DNA from 3 places in the Companilactobacillus allii genome. Region 3 is predicted to be linked to each of the others. Evidence: predicted binding sites of a transcription regulator. Region 3 holds the regulator's gene; each other region holds the start of a gene.

Region 1 (8,129 bases), 200 kb from region 3:
AGTAACATAATAGACAGTGCAACTAAACTTGAAAGCATTGTTTTTTTCATAATAAACCCCTCTATAATTTATTTGATTATATATATTAATATATCATTAATAATCGTGAATTAATTTACAAACGACTTGATATAGTATTAAAAATGCATAGCTGAACTTTTATATCAGGAAGGTTACAAATACACGACAATATGTTTTAAATAATGATTTATTTGTCTATAGGTGGTATGATATTTTTGCAGTACAGATAATGTATTGCAACCATTTTCTGTTCACTACAACTAATATGGAGATAAGGTCAAACCGCCTTATCTCTTTTTTTGTACAATTTATGAACTTATTTATTTCTATTCAGCATATTTCTTGTGTGATTTTTCGCAATTCTGTAATCTTAAATTAGGAACTATACATTATGAGTCGTAAAGGAGAGAAATCATGTTTGAAAAAATTATTGTAGCTATCGATGGTAGTCCAATTTCTTATAGGGCATTAGATGTCAGTATGGAGCTAGCACTCAAATTTGATTCCTCAATTGAGCTAGTTTCAATTGTGAATACTAATAATATTCCTGTTAGTGTTGGTGTCTCATATATGCCAATGGTCAATGATTTGGAAGCTCAAACAAAGAAACACTTAAAAGTCGCTGAGCAGCAGTTAAAAAATCAAGAGATAGAGTACAATGTCATTTGTGAAAAGGGAGATCCACGAGTATTTATATCGACTGAAGTACCTAAAAACACTAAGGCAGACTTGATTGTTTTAGGTAAGAAAGGTAAGCACGCACTTGAAACATTCTTTATCGGATCGGTTGCTAGATACGTTTCTGAAAAAGCAGAGATACCCGTTTTATTAGTTGATTAATATAAAAAGGGATTTGTCGTTTAATTGACAAATCCCTTTTGCATATTTATTTGATAGTATTCATTACCGGCACAATTTAACATTTCATTCCAATTGTCAAAGTTTGTCGTCTCTTTAACGATCATGTCAAAGTGGCCTTGATCAATTTCTTGTAAAGTAGTGATGTCAGTTATACCGACATATTCCATGAAATTTTCGATACAAAAGTACATTGTATTGTGTTCCATAAAATCATTAGAAAAGTAATGTATAAATGGAATGGACTTAAGATTTTCTCGGATAGTACATTCTTTAGAAATTTTGTCTAAAATAATTTCCCCAGTTTGCATGAAGATTCCCCCTATAGGAATGATTTGTGAACTATCTTTAATTTTTTAGATTCTTAGTAAGAATATTTCTATTCACCTTCACCAAGTAACTTTGCGACTTCATTTTCATTATGTGCTAACCAACCACATGCCGCTGCAGCAATGGCACCAACTAAGTCATCTAAGAAAACATTGATTTTCCCAGTTGATTTGTCATTTAATTTCGATAATATACCGTGCTTTAGTTTATCGACGTAACCGTAGTTTGTAACAGATACGGATCCATATAAACTAGCCAACGTTATAGCCATATTTTCGTCAATACCATAAGTTGATTCATCAGTTTTCATGATTCGTTGCATTGGTGAGGATAATAGGCCTTTTTCTGCCAATACATCAAGCTCAATACCAGTCATTATGGCATTTTGGGCTTCACGTTTATGCAATACTTTTTTAATGGCATGAATGGATATTCCTTGATCAAGACCAGGGACGTAGTCCTTTTCAAGAAAAATAACAATTTCAGCGATGTCTGGCAAAGTCACACCTCGCTCATTTAGATTCCTGATGATGTGTTCGTAATATTCTTTATCTTGTTCAGCAAATGAAGCCATAATATTCCTCCTAATTACTTTTCGGATATCCATTCAGATTTGAATTCGTTTAAAAATTCATACATGAACTGTTGACGATGCAGCGCAATCTTCTTTGCAGTTGTCGTATTCATCATACTTGTTAATTTTAACAGTTTTTCGTAAAAATGATTGATTATAGTTTCATTATCAAGATTACGATATTGTGCCTTATTCATTTTTTCACGTGGTTTAATAGTTGGATCATAGATGGTCTCAGAATTTACTCCACCATAATAGATTGCTCTTGTAATTCCAATCGCTCCAATTGCATCCAATCTGTCTGAATCTTGAACGACTTGTCCAGCAAGAGAAAGCTTCGGTGGATTCTTGCTCAATGATTTACTGAAGGAAAGATTATGAGTAATGTACATTATTTCTTCGATTTGTTCTGCATTGAGTTTGATACCATGTAGAAATTCTCTGATTTCTGATTCTAGTTTCGGTGGGTCAGAGACCAATTTATCATCGGCAACATCATGTAGATATGCGGCACCAATGGTTATTATTTTGTCAGTCTTTTCTTCTTTTTGTAATTTAGTTGCCATTTTTACAACACGTTTTATATGATCAAAGTTATGACCAGTGTGATCGGTCACCATTTTCTTATATGAAAAATTACGAATTTCTTCGATTTGTTGTTCAGCATCCATGATTTAAACCCCTATAAGTTTGATATATATATTCTAACAGAGAATTTTGTTCACTCTATATTTAAATAACACATTGTATTAAAATGTAATTAATATAGGAGGGTACAATAATGAATTACATAAACAAAGAGATTCCTGATTTTGATGTAAAAGCTTATCATAATGGTGAATTAATAAGTTATAATAAGAAGAATCTACTCGGTAAGTGGTCAATTCTCTTCTTCTACCCAGCAGATTTTTCGTTTGTATGTCCGACTGAATTACAGGATCTACAAAAAAACTACGCTGATTTTAAGCAAAATAATGCTGAAATTTATTCAGTATCTGTTGATAGTGAATTCTCACATATGGCTTGGGCTGAAAATACTGAAGGTATTGGTAAAATCGAATATCCAATGTTATCTGATCAAAAGCACCAGTTAGCTGATTTCTTTGATCTGTTAGATTCACAGAGTGGTCAAACATATCGTGGTGTGTTCATTATCGATCCTAAGGGCGTAATTAAGTCTTATACGGTTAATGCTATGGGCATTGGTAGAAATGCCAAAGAAATCTTAAGAACGCTAGAAGCAGCACAATTTGTAGAAGAGAACGGTGATAATGTTTGTCCTGCAAATTGGCATCCCGGTGAGAAGACAATTGTTCCAAGTAGTGACTTAGTAGGTAAAATTTAGAAATTTAATATTTTGATTTGAAGTTCCCTACGGGGAACTTTTTTAGTATTCTATATATGGTATGTACCAGATATACAAAATACTACATGTAGTACCAATTATTAGAAAAATTAATTTAATAGTCAAATCGTTATAAGACTGGGCTATATTACAATTGTGCTATTATTCACGAAAATTAATTTAGGCAAAGGTCTTTCAGAATGCTATAACTTGGTGGTATGATTTTACCTGTTGTTCAAATATGTGGGGAACAAATGAGTTCCATAAGAGTGAGGAGAAGGATTAAATGACAAGTATTTTTAGCCCAAAGTGGTATGTCGAACAAATGAAGGGTTGGAGTTTTAAAAGTTACATGCTTTTAATGTTTGGTTTGGGTGCCATAACAGCTTCAACACTATCACACAGTATGTCAGGTATTGCCGTTGCAACATGGTTTGCCGGTGTTTTAGGATTTACATGTACAGTTGCAATTACTAATGCAAAACCATTGAATGGTGTTTTAGGTTTGATTTCAGCACTTATATATATATTCGTAGCAATTAACGCTAAGAACTTCGCTGATGTTATTTTACAAACAAGTTATATTATTCTTTTGGATATTCCAGTATTAATTAGTCCACAATGGGCAAAAGATGCCGAGAAACATATCCATGGTCTTACAGGTACAAAATGGTTACTTACAGCCTTATTCTTCTTTGCATCATGGGGTCTTTTATATTTGATGGATACAAATCTTTTCATCAGTCCTAGACCAGTTATTGATTCAGTTGCTAGTGCTATTGGTTTTACGGGGGCATTGTTATGTACATTGCGTTTCCGTGAACAGTATTATTTCTGGACAGTTCAAGGTGTTATGTCAATTATCCTTTGGGGTGTTACAGCAGCTCAAGGAGATGCTAGTCCTGTTTTATTCTTGACTTACATTATGTACTTCATGAATGATATGATTGCATTCTTCGATTCACATATTCACTGGTTCCATAAAGTTGATTCTGCTTCAACTGCTGATGTTGAAGATGTGAAGCAACAGATGAACTAAATAATTAATCAAAAGTTGAGTGTAAAAACTCGACTTTTTTTTTGGACAAAATTAATATATTCTTTACAAGAAGATTAAATACAAAGTGGGTTAGTTCATATGTTTGGGAAAAAAATATTAAAGATTACCTTAATAAGTTTGGTAGGAGTATTTGTAGTCGCTGATTTAGCTGGTGGAGCGTATCTATTTAACTATGCCTTTAAGAAAGGCAACTACGCTAGTACATTGGCGACAGGGCCACTGAAGGGAAATAATAAGTGGTTCAATGATCAAGACCAAAAGATTTGGACAGAAAAATCCAAAGATGGTTTGACTTTAAAGGCTAGATATTTACCAGCTGAACAACAGACTAATAAAACAGTGATCGTTGTTCATGGATATGGTAGTGCCAGCAAGTATATGGGTTCTTTCGTTAAAATATTCCATGATGCAGGGTACAATGTCTTGGCTCCTGATAATAGATCCTTTGGTCTTAGTGGCGGTGAGTATGCAGGTTACGGCTGGAAAGATCGAAGCGACATGTTGGGATGGATAAGTCGTGTTAATAAGAAGAATGGTTCAGGTTCACAGATTGGGTTATATGGTATCAGTATGGGTGCTGCTACTGTAATGTATACGTTGGGAAAACAACCACAAAATGTAAAATGGGCTATTGAGGATTGTGGCTATTCAACGATTTCTGGTGAATTGAATTATCAATTAAAGGAAATGTTCCATTTACCAAGCTTCCCATTAGTTCCAACAGCAGCTATTTATTCTAAGATATTTGCTGGATATAACTTCTATGAAGCAAATACTAAGGACACACTAAAAAGGAGTCATGTTCCACTATTTTTGATCCATGGATCAAAGGATACTTTTGTACCAGTTAGCAATGTTTATGAAAACTATAAAAATGCTAATGATCCAAAGAAACTATGGGTAGTAAAGGGTGCAGAACATGGCCAATCCTATAATAAAGATAAAGCGGAATATATTAAAAAAGTGACATCTTATGCGAACCATTATTTTAAATAAAAAATTAAAAGGACTCTTAATATGCCAGAAAATATTGATCAAGAAATACTCGATAATCAAGCCAATTGGGACGATTGAGCTAAAGTACACATTAATTCCAAATTTTATGATGTTGATAGTTTGATCAAGGATAAAACTCAAATTACGACAACAGTACAACATGACTATGCAGTTTTGAAACCATTCTTACCCAATCATAACGTTAGTGGCTTGAGCTTGTTACATCTTCAATGTCATATTGGGACAGATACGTTATCTTGGAAACGATTAGGAACTAAGAAAACTTTTGGATTAGACTTCTCTGAAAAGTCTTTGGCATATGCTCAACAAATTGCTAAACGATCACAGACAGATATTACTTATGTAAAAGGGGATGCACGTTTTGCATCTAGTAAAATTTCGGACAAGTTTGATGTTGTTGTTACAAGTATGGGCACGATTACTTGGTTGCCGGATTTATTGGATTGGGCAAAGTCAATTTATGAATTATTACAAGTTGGGGGGCACTTTCTGATTAGAGACGATCATCCAATGCTTGGTGCGCTAAATTTTGAGTCAATGACTATAACAGCCGATTATTTCAATACAAAAGTTGACACTTATCAGAGTGATCAATCCTATACAGATAACCCTGGAACAAAAATCACGCATATGACCAATCATAACTGGAATCATGACTTTCAAGAGATTGTTGGTTCACTAATAGAAGCTGGACTACAGATTGAATTCCTAGGTGAATATGATGTAACTGAGTGGCCAGCATTATCTAATTTGATTTCAACACCTGACGGATTTGTTTTGCCAGATGATGCTCCCAAAATTCCTTTAACCTTTGCTATTGTGGCAAAAAAAATAAAATAAACCATCTAATAGATCAATGGTTTATTTATAAATCAATATCTTCTTTATAAGTATTATTCTCATCATGATAAATAATCTCTAAACTTAGGTTTTCTTCATTATCAAAATCATGCTTTATAAGCATAGTTTGTTCAGGATTGATGCTTTTATTTTCCATACCTGACATCTCATCAGAATCATTAATAGTTATTGAATCTATAACGGCTTGAGACTTACCGGTATTTTTGATTTTAAAGTGTTTATTTGCAATTTTTATAGTTAAAAATGGACGTTGAAATTTTTCAATTGTTGAAACTGTTTGTTTAAGTGAAGAATTGATTTTAAAAACAGAAGTTGATAATAAAACAACTCCAATAATACTGGTTAATACCATAATAATTGCTGAAATAGCTAGTGTGAATTCATTGAATGGTAACATATTTGATCCTTTCGATTTTGTAATGTATGCGAACAGTTCTGCAAGGTCTATTTATTTGTAAATGAACTTCCTTGATAATGATATTAGGATAAATTATCAGAGGAGAGTTTTATGCACAAACTTAATTATAATAGAGAGACTTTTAAAATAATATTAATGCTATTAATGGTGTTAGATCATATTCCCTATTTTATTTCACCGTATCTAGCTGATGGATTTCATATAATAACTCGTGTCGTTGCAGTTGGATTTGGTTATTTGGTCGTTGAGGGATTGAAATATACACATAGTAAGAAAAATTATTTATTACGACTTACTGGTTGGGGAATATTTATGGGAATTGGTAACTTTATTATGAACCAATTCTTAGAACCAAGCTACCAAATGTCAATTCTTGGAGACAATATTTTTATAACCTTAGCATTAGGTGCTTCAATCATCATGCTTTGGAATTCGAAGCCACGAGTAAACAAGTATTTAGCTTTTATGCTATTAGTAGTTGGATGTGTTCCATTTTTGGAAGGTAGTTATCTGATATTGCCATTTATGTTTATTACAAATCTTACTTATACAAACATAAAACAGCGTGACTTATCATACTTGATTTTGGCAATATTCTTGGGGATATTAGAATTATCCATGAGTATTTCTACAATAGATATGAATAGCTTGTTATCGATATATGATAATATCGCAATGAATGCTAGTAGTATGTTCTTCATCCTACTAGTTCCAATGTTACATTTGTACAATGGTAAACAAGGTGAGTTAGGACACAGAATGAAATACTTATTTTACATTTTCTATCCAGCACATCTATGGATTATTCATTTATTAGCTAATTATTTAGTGAATTAAGACATCAAATACTGGAATCTTACAATTATGTAAGACTGTGCTAACGGTTCAGTTACATTCTTAAAAATCTATTTACTAAAGAATATCTAAGCGAGATAATTACCAATGATAAATGAATTTGAACGTTTATCAAATAATACTACATATCATATTGCTAAATCCGTAACTAAACAGTTTTTGGAGTCTGCCCGGCTCCGGAACTGTTTTTTTTGACGTTATTTTGTTGACGGAGAAAGATAATTTGCCAATACGTATAGTCTAGACTAATATAATCAAGACAAAATATGGAGGTCACTTATATGACAGAGACAAACGGATATTTTCAAAATGACAACGAGAAGGAAATAAATGTTCTAAATTTACAAAGTTTGGAAGCAGAAGCAGAGAAAATAATTCCTAAGGGCGGTTTTGGATATATTGCTGGTGGCTCAGAGGACAACTGGACTTTAAAAGAAAACACTGAGGCATTCAATCACGTACAAATAGTACCTCATGTTCTAAGCAATGTTGAAGATCCACAAACAGATACAAGTATTTTTGGAATCAATGTTAAGACACCTATTATGATGTCACCTGCTGCGGCCCAAGGTCTAGCACATGCAAAAGGTGAAATCGATACTGCAGCTGGTATTGCAAAGGCCGGAGCATTGATGTCACAAAGTACTTATTCCTCAACTTCAATTGCTGACACAATGAAAGCCGGTAATGGTGCCCCTCAATTCTTCCAACTATATATGAGTAAGGATTGGAATTTTAACGAAAATTTGCTAAAGGAAGCTAAAGAAGCTGGTGCAAAGGCTATTATTTT
Region 2 (8,129 bases), 310 kb from region 3:
ACAAGCACTTGATGATGTATCTAAGAACTTTATCGCAATTTTTGAAGGTATGACTGATAATCCATATATGCAAGAACGTGCTGCCGATGTACGCGATGTTACAAAACGTGTAATGGCACATCTTCTTGGAGTTGAATTACCAAACCCTTCATTGATCGATCATGAAGTAATCATTGTTGCTCATGATTTAACACCTAGTGATACTGCTCAATTGAACAAAAAGTATGTTAAAGGATTTGTTACAGATATCGGTGGACGTACTGCTCACTCAGCCATTATGGCTCGTTCATTGGAATTGCCTGCTGTTGTTGGTACTGACTCAATTACAGGAGACGTCAAAGAAGGCCAAACTGTTATCCTTGATGGATTAAACGGTGCAGCTATCGTAGACCCAACTGATGACGATATCAAGAAATATGCTAAGTTAGCTAAAGACTTTGCTGATCAAAAAGCAGAGTGGGAGAAGTTGAAGAATGAAGCCACAGTTACTGCTGATGGCAAGCATTTTGATATTGCTGCTAATATTGGTACTCCTGATGACCTTCAAGGTGTTATTGATAATGGTGCCGAAGGTGTCGGACTTTACCGTACAGAATTCTTGTATATGCAATCTGAGGAACTTCCTACAGAAGATGACCAATTCAATGCATATAAAAAAGTTCTTGAAGGTATGAATGGCAAGGCTGTTGTTGTTCGTACAATGGATATCGGTGGTGACAAGCACTTGTCATATCTACCACTTCCAGAAGAAATGAACCCATTCTTGGGTTACCGTGCTATCCGTATCAGTTTGGATAGACAAGAAATCTTCAGAACACAACTTAGAGCATTGCTTCGTGCATCTGCATTCGGACAATTACGTATCATGTTCCCAATGATCGGTACATTGCAAGAATTCAGAGACGCTAAGAAGATTTTTGAAGAAGAGAAGTCTAAGTTAGTTGCAAAAGGTGTAGAGGTTTCTGACAACATTCAATTAGGAATGATGATGGAAGTTCCAGCCGCAGCTATTTTGGCTGATCAATTTGCTAAGGAAGTTGACTTCTTTAGTATTGGTACAAATGACTTGATTCAATACACAATGGCTGCTGATCGTGGTAATGAACATGTTTCTTACCTATATCAACCATATAACCCTTCAATCTTGAGACTAGTTAAGCACGTTATTGACTCAGCTCATAAAGAAGGCAAGTGGGCAGGTATGTGTGGAGAAGCTGCCGGTGATAACATCATGGTCCCATTACTATTAGGTATGGGTCTAGATGAATACTCAATGAGTGCTACATCAGTACTTCGTGTAAGAAGTTTGATGAAGAAGTTGAGTACAGCTGATCTTAAAGAATTAGCTGAAAAAGCAGTTAGCGAATCAGTTACTAATGAAGATAACGAAAAACTTGTTGAATCATATATCAATAAGTAATAAACCAGAGTGTGAAAATGCACGGGTAATTTCCGAGCATTAACGCAAATAGTTTCGGCATTCACGAAAGTGAATACCGAAACTATTTTTGTTAAGCGGAAGAAATTGTGTGTTTTCACGCGTTTTCGCTATAAAATTGAGTAGAGAATAAATTATGCTTTTTTAATATTTTTAATTGCTAAAAATACATTGTTTAATCCTAATCCAGCAAGAATTGAGATTATTGGTAGGAATTCTATCCGATATCTAGGTTGAACCTCGATAATCAGGTTTATTACTGCAAATGCCATTAACGGAAGTAACAACAGATAGAATTTATCATCAAATTTTGATTTGAATAATGCTAAGGATCCAATCCATGAGAATACTATTAGAACAATTGACCCCATGTAGGCAATGTAATTGATCCAATCCACTGTTTTTGGTGAATGTTTCTTAGCATAGTCAGTAAAGTCAGTTGCTAGAGTTCTTGATGACCATAATGTCTGTGTCTTGTTAATAAACAATTTTAACCAAGCATTATTTTCATTTAGATACGTTATTTCACTTTTTAACTGAGTATTTTCTATTTTTTTCATATGAGAGCGTGATTTACTGGCATCTATGAATTTATTAAGGTCATTAGAATAAGTTCCACCAGATTGATAATTCAAGCCACTTAAGAATTTCCATTGTGGATCGTTATTGGATAATCCATAGTCATTGATACCTGCAGCCTTTATTCCCCAACCAGAAAGACTGAATAGGACAAAGTAAATGGCTAATGTAAGCAAGAAGCTCAATCCAGTCTTATAATCACGATGTTTCATTAAAATGAAAATCAATACGAACACTATGATACCAGCAATGAAAACCGGACCAATAGGACGTATCAAACAAGCCAATGTTAGTGAAACACCAGCTAGAACATAACTCCAGAGTTTATCGTTAAATAGTAGGTAGAATGTTACTAAGTATAGTAAAGAACCTAAGTATTGATTATCAGCTTGACTATTAAGAGCAAACCAGTCGATATCTACCATTAAAAGTAAAACCGATAGACGAGCAATTTTTATATTATTAAAAATTTTGTTGGCTAGTAAATAAGTCATGAGTAAAGTTAGGGCTTGATAAACAACGTTTAAGAATTGAACGACAAAAATATTAAAGCCAAACACTTTGACGATACCTATAATGTAGACCATGAATCCTGATTGATATGCGTATTTAGAAAAATAGTCATTGTCAGTTTCGTAGAGTTTGTATCCATCTAAGAAACCTGGTGCACGAGTCCAGAAGTTCCCGAAGTCACTTATTTGCGCGTTTGGTACGTTTAATATCCACACCAGTGCAGTGATACTAAACGCCAGTAACATGACGATCAGTAGGCCTATATTTATCTTTTTACTGTCAGTTCTGATTCTTACCAGTAAATATCCAACTAATAGAATAATTGCAAAGAATATTATAAGAACAGGTATGTTTCGTGATACGTTTTGAGATAAGAAGTTATGATAGTAAAATGTCAGCATTAGTAGGAATACTAAACTGGTGAATATTGCGACACATATTAGTATTATTTTGCTTAAGATGCTTTGAAATTTATAGATGATTTTTTCCCCTTTGTAATTCCCCAAGTTTGTTTTTTCAGTGGATCAAATGATTCTTCCCTCCTTAATTACGTTTATATTTTATCATAAAATATAAATTGTTCGGTTTAATCTATTAAAAAGCATTGACAAGTGTGCCAGATTAGAATATTCTAATTACATTAAAAATAAATGAATTTAAAAGCAAGTAAGTGGAGAAGTAATTGAGCTGTACGAATCACAGGAAGCCATGTTAATTGAGAAATGGTATTTGTCGTTTGATGAAAGTAGCCACGGAGCTTACAATGCGAGCGAAAGCAAGTGTTGCATGGGTGCACCCATTATTGTGCTAGCGTATTATTTGTACGTGAAAAGATGTTGTCTGTGAGGGCATCATAAAGCAAGGGTGGTACCGCGCATAAGCGTCCTTTGAAAATCTTAATTGATTTTCAAAGGGCGCTTTTTTTCATTTTAATGGAGGCGGATCATATGAATGATTTGAATAATAGTAATGGCGGACTTGTTCGAGTGTATAGAAAATATGATTTGCAGAAACTAATACATTCAATTGAAAGAAGAGTTCACTTATGGAAAAGACAGATAAAAAATTAACTTTTAAACATTATATTATTATTGGATCCATGTTGTTTGGGATGTTCTTCGGTGCCGGCAACTTGATCTTCCCAATTCATCTAGGACAGTTGGCTGGTGGACATTGGTTAACAGCTGGCTTGGGATTCTTGTTAACTGGAACATTATTACCCTTATTAGGAATTATTGCTATCAGTATTACACGTTCCACAGGAATCTATGATTTGGCGAAGCCAATTGGTCATCGCTATGCATCGTTTTTCATGATCTTGACATGTGCCACTTTAGGACCTTTGTTTGCGACTCCAAGAACGGCCACAACACCATTTCAAATCAGTATCGCTACACATATTAGTGCTAGTCAGGAACCATGGTATTTACTAGGATATTCATTGATTTTCTTTTTACTTGCAGGATTTTTCTCTCGTAAACCAACAGGGATTGTTGATGCAATTGGTAAAATTCTAAATCCAGCATTTTTGATTCTTCTAGCTATTATTTTTGGGATTGCCTTCACTAATCCAATGGGTTCTGCCTCTAGTGCACATATTACTAGTGATTATCAGAATGGAGCTTTATTGAACGGATTTTTGCAAGGGTACAACACGATGGATGCTTTAGCAGCTTTGTTGTTTGGTATCGTTGTTGTTACATCGATTCGTAGTTTTGGCCAAAATAAACCAAGTTCAATTGCTAAAACTGCTGCTAAGTCGAGTTTGTTGAGTATTGCGCTGGAAGCATTCATCTACTTAGTTCTCATCTGGATCGGGGCAACTTCATTGACACATTTTAAGATTTCAGCCGATGGAGGGATTGCCTTTTCCCAAATTGCCAATCATTTTATGGGACTACCTGGTGAGATAATCCTAGCCGTAATGGCAACTTTAACTTGTTTAACAACTGCAGTTGGTTTGCTTACGTCATTTGCAGAAGCACTTCATGAAAAGTTCCCTAAGATCTCATATAAGTCTTGGGACATGATCTCATGTATTGCCTCATTTCTAATTGCTAATATAGGTCTAGAACAGATCATTGCTTGGTCGACTCCAATGTTAATGTTCTTGTATCCATTAGCTATTACATTGATCATCTTGTCAATTGCATCACCATTGTTCAACCGTGATCCGATAGTATATCGACTAACAACCATTTTCACGATCATTCCAGCTTTGATAGATGCATTGAATTCTGTACCAGCAATTATTTCAGAACAAGGATTTGCACAACAGATCTTGAAATGGGATCAAATGTATCTGCCATTTGCCAAATACGGGATGGATTGGTTGTTGCCAGCCTTGATTGGATTATTAGCAGGGTTGATCATTCATTATGTTCAACCCAGCATTAAACGTTCAAAATTAAAAACTGAGTAACAAATTTGAGGAGACGAAGTCAAGTAGATTTCGTCTTTTTTAATGAGAAAATTTCGTGTCAAGTACTTGAAATTTGTCTGGAATGTATAATTAAAATAATCATTGCTTATCAAGCGATAAGCATATTAGAATGGTAATTGCGGATTTAAAAAAAACAAATTGAATTAAGTTGAATCAAAATTTAATTCCAAAAAAAATTATTTGGTAAATCAATATTTAAAAATGCCGAGAATAACGGCACTTAAGACTCTGAAAAACAGGTTCACTAATTTGTTGGTCAAATACAATATCTTGTTATATCTCTTGATATGAGATACCATATATTGTGTTGTAACAAATTAATTGGAGTGATACATAATGATGAACTTATTGAAAAAAATCACATTAGATGATGAATTTATAGATGAAGTAAAGAAGAGTGTTAAACCACACTGGGGAGAACTCGGATGGGTTACTTATAAGCGTACTTATGCACGTTTTATTGATGAATTAGGACGTACTGAAAACTGGTCAGAAACTGTTAAGCGTGTTGTTGAGGGTAATATTAATCTTGACCCTCGTTTGAGAGATGATTCATTGACTGAAGAGCAATATCAAAGTCTAGTTGATGAAGCTCATAATCTATACAAGTTGGTTTATGGATTAGCAGCTACTCCTTCAGGTAGAAACCTTTGGATCTCTGGTACAAAGTATCAAGACCGTAATGGGGATGCTTTGAACAACTGTTGGTTCATTGCCATCAGGCCACAAAAGTATGGTGATAGTCATATTCTTCCTAGTTATTTGGATGAAGATCAAGTCGCTGTATCAATGCCTTTCTCATTCATGTTTGATCAATTAATGAAAGGTGGCGGTGTTGGTTTCTCTGTTGTTCCTGACAATATGAAACAAATGCCTGTCGTTGATCAAAGTGTTGACTTAACTGTTCTAATCAGCAAGGATAGCGCATCTTATGATGATTCTATTGAAGCTGGGGCAATTGATCGTGAAGACTGGTTAAAGGATCATGACGCTAGTAAAGCACGTTTTTACAAGCTTCCAGATACTCGTGAAGGTTGGGTAATTGGTAATGCTGAAATGATCGATGCTCACTTTGCATCAACTAATCCTGAAAAGATCAATGATGTTGTCTTGGATATTACTGACATCAGACCAAATGGTGCAAAGATCAAGGGATTTGGTGGTACTGCATCTGGTCCTGTTCCATTAATTGAGATGTTCTTTGATATCAATGAAGTTTTAAATAATGCTTTAGGTAAGAAGTTAACATCAGTTGATTGTACTGATATGGGTAATTTGATCGGTAAAACAGTCGTTGCCGGAAACGTTCGTCGTTCAGCTGAGCTGGCACTTGGTGGAGCAACTGATGATGACTTTATTACAATGAAACAAGATCAAAAGAAACTTTATCATCACCGTTGGGCTTCTAACAACAGTGTTGCTGTTGATTCTAAGTTTACAAAGTACGAACCAATCGCTGATTCAATTACACATAATGGTGAACCAGGGATCGTTAATCTTGAATTATCACGTAACTACGGTCGTATTGCTGATGGATATCAACCAGGAATTGATGATGCCGTTGAAGGTACTAATCCATGTGGGGAAATCTCATTGAGCAATGGTGAACCATGTAATTTGTTTGAAGTATTCCCAGTTATTGCAGAACAACAAGGCTGGAATCTAGAAGAAGCATTCAGCTTGGCTGCAAGATATACTAAACGTGTTACATTCAGTAATTACGATTGGGAAGTATCTCGTAATGCTATTGCCAAGAATCGTCGTATTGGTGTTTCAATGTCTGGTATTCAAGACTGGATCTTGAACACATTTGGTAATCGTGTTGTTACAGGATTCACTGACACTAAAGATGAGTCTGGCGAAGTTGTTAAAAAACCAGTTTATGATAAGAAGATAGTTAAAGAGTTCGATGATTTGTATCATTCAGTTGTTAAGGCTGACGTTGATTATTCACACGAGTTGAATTGCAATGTTTCAATCAAACATACAACAGTTAAACCATCTGGTACTGTTGCTAAGTTGGCTGGAGTTTCTGAAGGGATGCACTTCCATTATGCTGGATATTTGATTCAAAGAATCAGATTCCAAGATAGTGACCCATTGCTTCCAGCTTTGAAGGCATGTGGATATAAAATTGAACCAGATGTTTATACAAAGCATACAATGTGTGTAGAATTCCCAGTTAAAGCCGTTAATGCAGATAATCCTAACTTTGCGTCTGCCGGTAATGTATCAATTGCTGAACAGTTCGCTACACAAGCATTCCTACAAACATATTGGTCTGATAATGCGGTAAGTTGTACCGTTACTTTCCAACCTAGTGAAGCTAAGGAAATCGCACCATTAATGTATCAATATAGACATATTACAAAATCAACTTCACTACTACCTTATAGTGGTGGAGAGTTCAAACAAGCACCTAAGGAACCAATTGATAAGGATGTTTATTCTAAGCGTGTTTCAATGATCAGTGGAAATGTTGCAACTGTTTTTGCTGATATGAATGATAACCACGATAAGAAGGATATCGAATTAGTTGATCAATCCGACTGTGAAAGTGGAGCTTGTCCAATTAGATAATTTAAATAAGCCAGTGTTTACGAAAGTAAATGCTGGCTTATTTTTTTTGAAAAAACTAGTTTGAATGAAAATTTACATAAAATTTACAATAAATAAAAAGGAAATATACATATATATTGCATAATAAGTTGTATTGAAAAACATATATGGGGTGACGAAATGTCTACAATTTTGAATCAGGTATCAAAACAGTACAGTGAAAAAGAAAACATTCTAAAGAATGTCTCTGCTGAAATTGAAACAGGTGAATTCTTCGTAATTGTTGGACCTTCAGGCTGTGGTAAGAGTACTTTATTACGCATGATTGCAGGCTTAACTTCTATATCTGATGGTGAGATCAGTATTGATGGGAAAGTTGTAAATGACTTGCAGCCTAAAGACCGTAAACTGACAATGGTATTTCAAAGCTACGCACTATTCCCATTTTTAAATGTTTGGGACAATGTTTCTTTTGGATTAAAGGCAAGAAATATTGACCAAGCTGAAGTACATCAACGAGTTAATGATGCGTTAGACATGGTTAATTTGAGTGAATTAAAAGATCGTAAGCCACGTGAACTATCAGGTGGACAAAGG
Region 3 (8,129 bases):
CGCACGCCCACTATTATCTACATAATCGTATTAACCTAGAGGCATATAGCTTAGGTGAGAAGCGGGCGCTTCTGCTTAATCTCAACAGTTAATAATGATACTGTAGATTGATATCATTGTCAACAATTATTTAATAATTATCCATTACTTCTACTGAAGTTATTGATATCTGAAACAACACTATCAACAAACATTGGTAGGATTTCTGAAGCTGAATCATCTTCTCCATACTTTCTTACTGAAACAGTAGCATCGGCCATTTCTTGATCACCAACAACTGCTGTATATGGAATTTTCATTGTTTGTGCGTCACGAATCTTGTAATTCATCTTTTCATCACGATCATCGATCTCTGCACGAATATTCTTAGCACGTAACTCTTTAAGCAAGTTTTCAGCATAACCACCATGTAATTTTTGGTTAACAGCGATAATACGTACTTGTGTTGGAGCTAGCCATGTTGGGAAGGCACCCTTGTACATTTCAATCAAGTAAGCAATGAATCTTTCCATAGTTGAAACGATACCACGGTGAATCATAACTGGTCTATGTTCTTCACCATCTGAGCCGACATATGTCAACTTGAATTGTTCTGGTTGCATGAAGTCAAGTTGGATTGTTGATAATGTTTCATCATTACCTAGAGCAGTCTTTGTTTGAACATCAAGCTTTGGACCATAGAATGCAGCTTCACCTTCTGCTTCATAATACTTAAGGCCAAGATCATCCATAGCTGCTTTAAGCATTGATTGTGATCTGTTCCACATTTCATCATCATCAAAGTACTTTTCAGTATTAGCTGGATCTCTGTAACTTAGACGGAATGAATAGTCTGTAATATCAAAGTCTTTGTAAACTTCTACCATTAATTGAAGTGTACGTTTGAATTCTTCCTCAATTTGATCTAAAGCAACGAATGTATGACCATCATTTAAAGTCATTTCACGTACACGTTGTAATCCACTCAAGGCACCAGATTTTTCGTATCTGTGCATCATACCTAGTTCGGCTATACGAACTGGTAATTCACGATATGAACGAATGTGATGTTTGTAAATTTGAATATGTGAAGGACAGTTCATTGGACGTAATTCAAGCATCTCGCCATCACCCATGTCCATTGGTGGGAACATGTCTTCACGGTAGTGTTGCCAGTGACCTGAAGTCTTATAGGCATTTAAGTTCATAAGGATTGGTGTGTAAACGTGTTGATAACCCCATGCAACTTCCTTGTCGATGATATATCTTTCAATAACACGACGGATAGTAGCACCATTTGGCATCCAATATGGAAGACCAGCACCAACTTCTGGATCAACAAAGAACAAGTCAAGATCACGGCCGATTGTTCTATGGTCACGCTCTTTAATCTCAGCACGACGTTTTGTATCTGCCTCAAGGTCGTCTTCCTTATAGAAGGCTGTACCGTAGATTCTTTGTAACATTGGGTTACTTGACTTACCTTGCCAATAAGCACCAGCAACTGACAATAGATTGAAGTGTTTCAAATCTTTCATGCTTGGAAGAAGTGCATCATAACCAAAATCAACAAATCCATCTAATTTATAAACTGGAATCTGAACGGATTCGATTGCATCAATCAATGATGACTTGTATGGGTCATCTTTGAACATTTCAACAAGTTCTGATTTGTCCATCAATACACGTTCAATTTTGTCATTATTCTTAACGATCTTATGCATACCATCTGCAATTTTTTCTAATTCATCAACACTGATTTGTCCATCTTTATCATCAGTATCAACATAGAAGCCATCATCATTAGAAGCTTTTTCACCAAAGTGAAGTCCCTTCTTAAATTCAGCTGCAGCTGCGCTAAATACTAAACTAGCAGTGTTTCTCAAAACCTTAAGTGAATCTTCATCATCTTGGCCGGCAACGATTTCAATCTTACCGTCTTGTTTTATTTCACGTTCGATATCAATTAAAGTACCGTTTAATTTACCAGCAACAGCCTTTTTTCCAAGTGATGTACTAATTGATTTAGCAACATCTAGAACAGTAGTGCCTTCATCAAACTCCTTAACAGAATCATCTGGAAATGTTAATTTGATTTTTGACATATGTCTTCCTCCTAATTTTTGGCAACAAAAAAACGTCCCTAAAGTATATACACATATATGTTGTATACATACTTTAGGGACGCATTTCTACGCGGTTCCACCCACATTAAAACTGTACAAAAACAGTTTCCACTCTACTGGTTATAAAGTAACCGACACTTATACAGTTGTTAATGAAAGTGGTAACTTCAGTAATGGGTAAGCTTTCAGTAAACGCACCCTCCCTGAATAGAACCGAAGTGTTGTCTTTCATGAGTTCATTGAAACATTTCTATGATCATTTTGCAAGACTATTTTTGAAATCTTTTATTCGGACCACTAACAATGACTTCTTTTGAAAGATATTTTATACGTTCCATAATTCGCTGTGCCTTTACTGGCTCTTCTTCTCCACGCTGATTAATAGACAGGTGTTTCTCCAGATTAGACATTGTGAAATTAGATGAAAAAAATGTTGGCATATTTTCTTGCATACGATATTGCAAAATGACTCCAAGAACTTCATCACGGATCCAACTAGACATTGAATCCGCTCCAATATCATCTAACATCAGAATTTCTGCTTCTTTAACTTTATTTACTTGAGCCAAAACATTATTTTGACCAATTGAATTTTTCATTTCAATTGCAAAAGTTGGAAAATGCATAATAGTTGTCTTTACATCTTTTTTGATCAATTCATTAGCAATTGCACCCAATAAGTAAGTTTTACCGACACCGAAATCTCCAGCCAAATAAAGTCCTGGAACAAAATTACCTACGTCGTAGTTCTCTATAAAGTCAACAGAAGCACTTAAAGCATCTAACCTACCGGACCCATCATAGTCATCCAATGTGGCTTTCCTTATATCACTAGGCATATTAAGCAATACAAATTTAGACTCATAACTACTCTTTCTTTCTTGAACCTGAGTCTTCTTATTTGGAGCATAAACAACTTCAATATTGTGATTACTTACAACTAATTGTGGGACATATCCCTTAGACAATTCGTTGGGATGCACCTTATGATTGTAGAATTCATAAATACTAGCCGCACTAACCTCAATTGCTTCAGGATTGATTTTGTCTTTATTTTTATTTATAAAATCTTGTACATCTTTATCATTAAAAGCTTGTTCCATCAATTGACTGTACTTTTTATCTGAATCTCTGGATTTTAAAAACTCAGATATACTGTTTCCCAATTTTTCCATAGCTAGTTGTCCTTACTTCTCATTTTTCTGAGTCTTTCCTGTAGTTCATCTTGTTTCTTTTTAGCATCGTCACTTTCAGATGACTTAGATACTACCTTACTCCAATCAGTTCCCTGTTCAACACGACGACTACTTTTATTATTGTAACGGCGTTTTGGATTACGTGGTTTCGTTTGAAAGTCGTGTAATCTTTGCAAAGCTTGTTCAGGAGTATCAACATGATTTTGTTGCCAATCGTTAGCTACAGTTTCCATCAAAGCAACCGTCAAAGTTGGTGAATTTTTCAAAATATAGTCAACCATTATATTCAATACAGATGGTGACAAATAAGTCTTCATGGCCATATCACGTAAAGCGCGTGATTCAGCAGCACCAGTAAATCCACCACTTTTTTGTTTCTCTGCAGCTAAAAAGTCGGCTGGTGCAAGAGATTTAGCTTGTTGCACTAATAAATTATCTGCACGATTCAAATTATTGTTGGATTCATCTAGATTGGATTGATCTGATTCTTTAACTTCTGTATTTTTAACAGAGATATTAGCATTACGGGCAAATCTATCCTGTACTGATTTCTTTAATCTTATCGGATCAATTTTGTGATTTACAATATCACTGGTTTGACCTATCACATCACTTAATGCAATTTCATCTATTCCATAAAACGCATGTAAATCAATTACTAGCTGTTGATTTTCAAGCAGATTTTCTCTACTGATTTTAGCAATTTGCTCAATTCTATCACCAATAAGATTCCAATCTAATTCAGGAATCGCAGTCTGTTTGATTTCAGGTTGTTTTTTATCTTTGATTTTATCAAATTCATTTTGAGCATCGTTCACAGCAGATGGAGTATTGATCAAGTCTTCATTGCCTAATTGGAATACCTCTAGAAAATCCTTACTGGTCTCTTTTGCATCATTCAAAATTTCATTAGATTGGAAATATTTTTTTACTAATTTTTTATAACTTTTATCACCAATTTGTTCATACAAAAAAATACTCATTAAATCATCCTTGAAGAATTCACGGGGAGATAACGGCTCATAAAGCTGATAAATATAATATTCTCCAATATTATCCTTTTTTTGATAAGTGCGAATCAAACCGAGTGCTTCAGCTTTAATCCGTTCACTATAAAAAGTCTGTAAATCAATATCTAATAAACTAAGTAACTCGTTATGACCTTGACGATCACTAATCAATTCCTTGTTAGGAATCTTTTCCCACAATAACAAATAAATACTGAATGCCCTCGTTCCAAGTAATGGCAAATAAAGATCCGTCAATACATGACGTTCATAATCGTTTATTTGTCCATGTGGAAGACACCAGTATCCTGTTAATGGAGTGAATTTTGCCGAATCATAATTAAACTCTTTGGCCAACTTAACACTTCCTAATTCTTCTTATCTGATTTATTTTCATTGCCATCATTGGCCATCATTTCCTGAACTTCTTTCATGAATCCATTCATATCTTTGAATTCACGATAAACACTAGCAAAGCGAATATAAGTAACATCATCAACGTCAGCAAGTATCTTCATTACATATTCACCAATCGTCTGTGATCCAACCTCATTTTCACCAGTAGCTCGAATTTGATTTTCGACCTTATCAACAATACCATTCATTTGATCAATCGTAACTGGTCTTTTTTCAGCAGCACGTACTAATCCACGTAACAACTTTTCACGACTAAATTCTTCACGATTACCATTCTTCTTAATTACCAATAACGGAGATTTTTCAATTCTCTCAAAAGTTGTGAATCTTGTTCCGCAATACTCGCACTCTCGCCTACGTCTTATTGCACGTCCCTCATCACTTGGACGACTATCAACAACTTTTGATGAATCATGATGACAATGTGGACAAATCATATCATCAGCCTCTTTTCTATATCATAATTTTTTGAGTAAATCATCTATTTCTTTATTTAAAAAGTCTAAATCTTTAGAATTATCAATTACAAAATCAGCAAGTTGCCTTTTTTTGTCCATTGACATTTGTGAATCGATTCTTTGAATAGCATCTTCATTATTAATCTTATCACGTTGTTTCAATCTCTTCAGTTGAATATCCATAGGTACATAAATACTAATAACTCCTGAAAAGTATTCTTGGTACTTGGATTCAAATAACAATTGAATTTCAAATATGGTTATTTTTTTATCGTTTGATTTACGAACTTCTTCTATTGTATGTAGAATTTGCTCACGAATCAATGGTCCAGTTATATTTGTTAGTCTTTTAAGTTGTGATTTTCCTGAGAAAACAATTGAGCCTAATTTTTTTCTATCCAAAGTTTTGTCCGGTAATAAAATATCATCACCAAATTCAGCGACTATTTGAGACAAACCGATTGTTCCTGGTTTTACAACATCCCTTGCCACTTGATCAGCGTCGTAAACAACGCATCCCTTTTCCTTTAGTAACTTGAGCACAGTGGATTTACCGGCAGCAATTCCACCCGTCAATCCATATATTCTACTCATTTAACTACCTGACAATGTGGGCAAAAGTGCGTACCGCGACCACCAACTTTGATTTTTTCAATGTTATTACCACATCTTGAACAAGGTGTACCCTCTTTACCATAAACATGGAGAAAGTCTTGCATATGACCAGCATGTCCTGTTGAATCCAAGTATGATCTAACAGTTGATCCACCTTCAGCAATTCCCATCTTCATCTCTTCATTAGAATACTTCAAAATATTTTTAATATCTTCATCACTTAGATGGTTTGCCTTAGTTTCAGGGTGAATCAATGCATTCCATAATACTTCATCAACGTAAATATTACCCAATCCACTCATAACTGACTGATCTAGTAAGACAGTTTTTATATCTCTTCTATGTCTCAGTATTCGTGATTTTAAATTGTCAAAAGTAAATTCAGTAGATAACGGCTCCGGCCCTAATTTGGCGATTGATCTGTTATCAATTAGATCAGACGTTCTCCATAACTGCATTCTTCCAAATTTTCGAACATCATTATAAATCAGCTTTTGACCATTATCCAAAGTAAATATTGCATGTGAATGTTTATCTATCATGCTTGGATCACTCGATACACGATATTTACCTTCCATTCGAAGATGACTAATGATTGTAAATCCATTATCTAAATGAATCAATAAAAATTTAGCACGACGTCCAATATCTTCGATAACGCTACCAGTTACCATATCAATAAATTGTGATACATCACCTGTAATTAGATTTTGATACCTTATCTCCACATTTGTGATTTTTCGACCTTGGATTTGAGACATCAATCCACGTCTAACTATTTCTACTTCTGGCATCTCAGGCATATTTTCACCCACTTCATTCAAATTTTACTAATTTATTTAGCTTCATACCAACTCTTGCCGTGTGCAAATCCAACTTTTAATGGAACATCCATTTTTACGGCAGAATCCATAACACTTGGAACTATTTTTTCTAACAATGGGATTTCTGATTTTGGTGCCTCAAAAATCATTTCATCATGAACTTGCAATAACAAATTAGCTTGCAGGTTCTCATCTTTAATTCTCTTTTGCATATTAATCATGGCAACTTTAATAATATCAGCAGCACTACCTTGAATCGGTGTGTTCATTGCTGTACGTTGCGCAAAGTTTCTAATATTAAAATTCTTCGAATGAATATCTGGCAAATATCTACGACGATGCATGATTGTTTCAACATAGCCATTTTCACGTGCAAATTTAACAATATCTTCCATATACTTCTTAACACCTGGATATTGTTCAAAATATGAATCAATGAATTGTGCAGCTTCTTTACGAGTTATACCGATATTTTGTGACAAGCCATAATCACTAATTCCATACACAATACCAAAATTAGTTGCCTTAGCCTTACGTCTCATATCTGGAGTAACTTCATCTGTGCTATCTAACCCAAAAATTCTCATTGCTGTATGGGCGTGGATATCATAGTCTTCCTTAAATGCTTCTTGCATATTCTCGTCTCCAGAAATATGTGCCAGGACACGTAACTCAACTTGAGAATAATCAGCAGAAAACATCTCCCAATCATCGTCTTGTGGTACAAAGGCTCGCCTTATCTGGCGACCTTCCTCGACTCTAATCGGTATATTTTGTAGATTTGGTTCAATAGATGACAATCTACCTGTTTGAGTTAAAGTCTGTTGATAAATTGTATGAATTCGATTATCAGGTTGAATAAACTTTTGTAAACCAACAGCATATGTAGAATTTATCTTAGAAATATGACGATAATCTAATACCTTTTGAACTACTGCAGATTTATCTTTTAATTTCTCAAGTACATCAACAGCAGTTGAATAACCTGTTTTAGTCTTTTTAATAACTGGAAGCTTCAAATCTTCAAACAAGACAACGCCTAATTGCTTAGGTGAATTTATATTGAATTCTTGACCTGCTTCGGTATAAATTTGTTGTTCAATATCGTCCAGTCTCTTGGCAAAATCATTTTGCATTTCTTTCAAACGTGTTGCATCTACTTTGACACCTTTGATCTCCATACTTGCCAATACATTTGATAAAGGTAATTCAATCTCATCATATAAACTATCCTGATCATTTGCCTTCAATTCTGAAAACATCTTATCATGTAAAATATTGATAACTTGAGCTTTTTGACAAAGAAAATTCAACAATATTTGTTCATCTTCAGGTATAGCTTTTTTAACACCTTTACCATAAAACTCATCCTCAGTAGGTAATTGATGTCCATAATTTTGAGCAACAATACCAATATCTGTTTTATTGTCATTAGTATCCAATAAATATGAAACTAATAACATATCAAAGCTAATACCGGCTAATTCACAACCATATCTACGTAACA

Evidence for each region. Region 3 encodes NrdR, which represses ribonucleotide reductase genes. Its sites were predicted from a motif close to ACACNATATATNGTGT; they were not measured.
Region 1: the regulator NrdR is predicted to act here: its motif matches at 3,208-3,223, upstream of pnuC (nicotinamide riboside transporter PnuC).
Region 2: the regulator NrdR is predicted to act here: its motif matches at 5,266-5,281, upstream of nrdJ (ribonucleoside-triphosphate reductase, adenosylcobalamin-dependent).

The regions. Positions count from the first base shown of each region.
Region 1 covers NZ_CP019323.1:1,881,157-1,889,285, forward strand. Annotated here, with positions in the region: gene BTM29_RS09310 (sunset domain-containing protein) at 1-50, opposite strand, end outside; gene BTM29_RS09315 (universal stress protein) at 436-861, shown strand; gene BTM29_RS09320 (hypothetical protein) at 882-1,190, opposite strand; gene BTM29_RS09325 (phosphatidylglycerophosphatase A family protein) at 1,259-1,783, opposite strand; gene BTM29_RS09330 (HD domain-containing protein) at 1,798-2,454, opposite strand; gene BTM29_RS09335 (peroxiredoxin) at 2,565-3,128, shown strand; gene pnuC (nicotinamide riboside transporter PnuC) at 3,415-4,167, shown strand; gene BTM29_RS09345 (alpha/beta hydrolase) at 4,267-5,184, shown strand; partial or broken gene BTM29_RS09350 (class I SAM-dependent methyltransferase) at 5,206-6,045, shown strand; gene BTM29_RS09355 (hypothetical protein) at 6,071-6,463, opposite strand; gene BTM29_RS09360 (TraX family protein) at 6,575-7,321, shown strand; gene BTM29_RS09365 (lactate oxidase) at 7,621-8,129, shown strand, end outside.
Region 2 covers NZ_CP019323.1:1,371,004-1,379,132, forward strand. Annotated here, with positions in the region: gene ptsP (phosphoenolpyruvate--protein phosphotransferase) at 1-1,420, shown strand, start outside; gene BTM29_RS06685 (ArnT family glycosyltransferase) at 1,573-2,931, opposite strand; T-box leader at 3,187-3,421, shown strand; gene brnQ (branched-chain amino acid transport system II carrier protein) at 3,576-4,952, shown strand; gene nrdJ (ribonucleoside-triphosphate reductase, adenosylcobalamin-dependent) at 5,313-7,553, shown strand; partial or broken gene BTM29_RS06700 (ABC transporter ATP-binding protein) at 7,713-8,129, shown strand, end outside.
Region 3 covers NZ_CP019323.1:1,681,077-1,689,205, reverse strand. Annotated here, with positions in the region: ribosomal protein L20 leader region at 1-83, opposite strand, end outside; gene thrS (threonine--tRNA ligase) at 138-2,084, opposite strand; gene dnaI (primosomal protein DnaI) at 2,375-3,280, opposite strand; gene BTM29_RS08205 (DnaD domain protein) at 3,283-4,665, opposite strand; gene nrdR (transcriptional regulator NrdR) at 4,677-5,162, opposite strand; gene coaE (dephospho-CoA kinase) at 5,184-5,777, opposite strand; gene mutM (DNA-formamidopyrimidine glycosylase) at 5,774-6,613, opposite strand; gene polA (DNA polymerase I) at 6,634-8,129, opposite strand, start outside.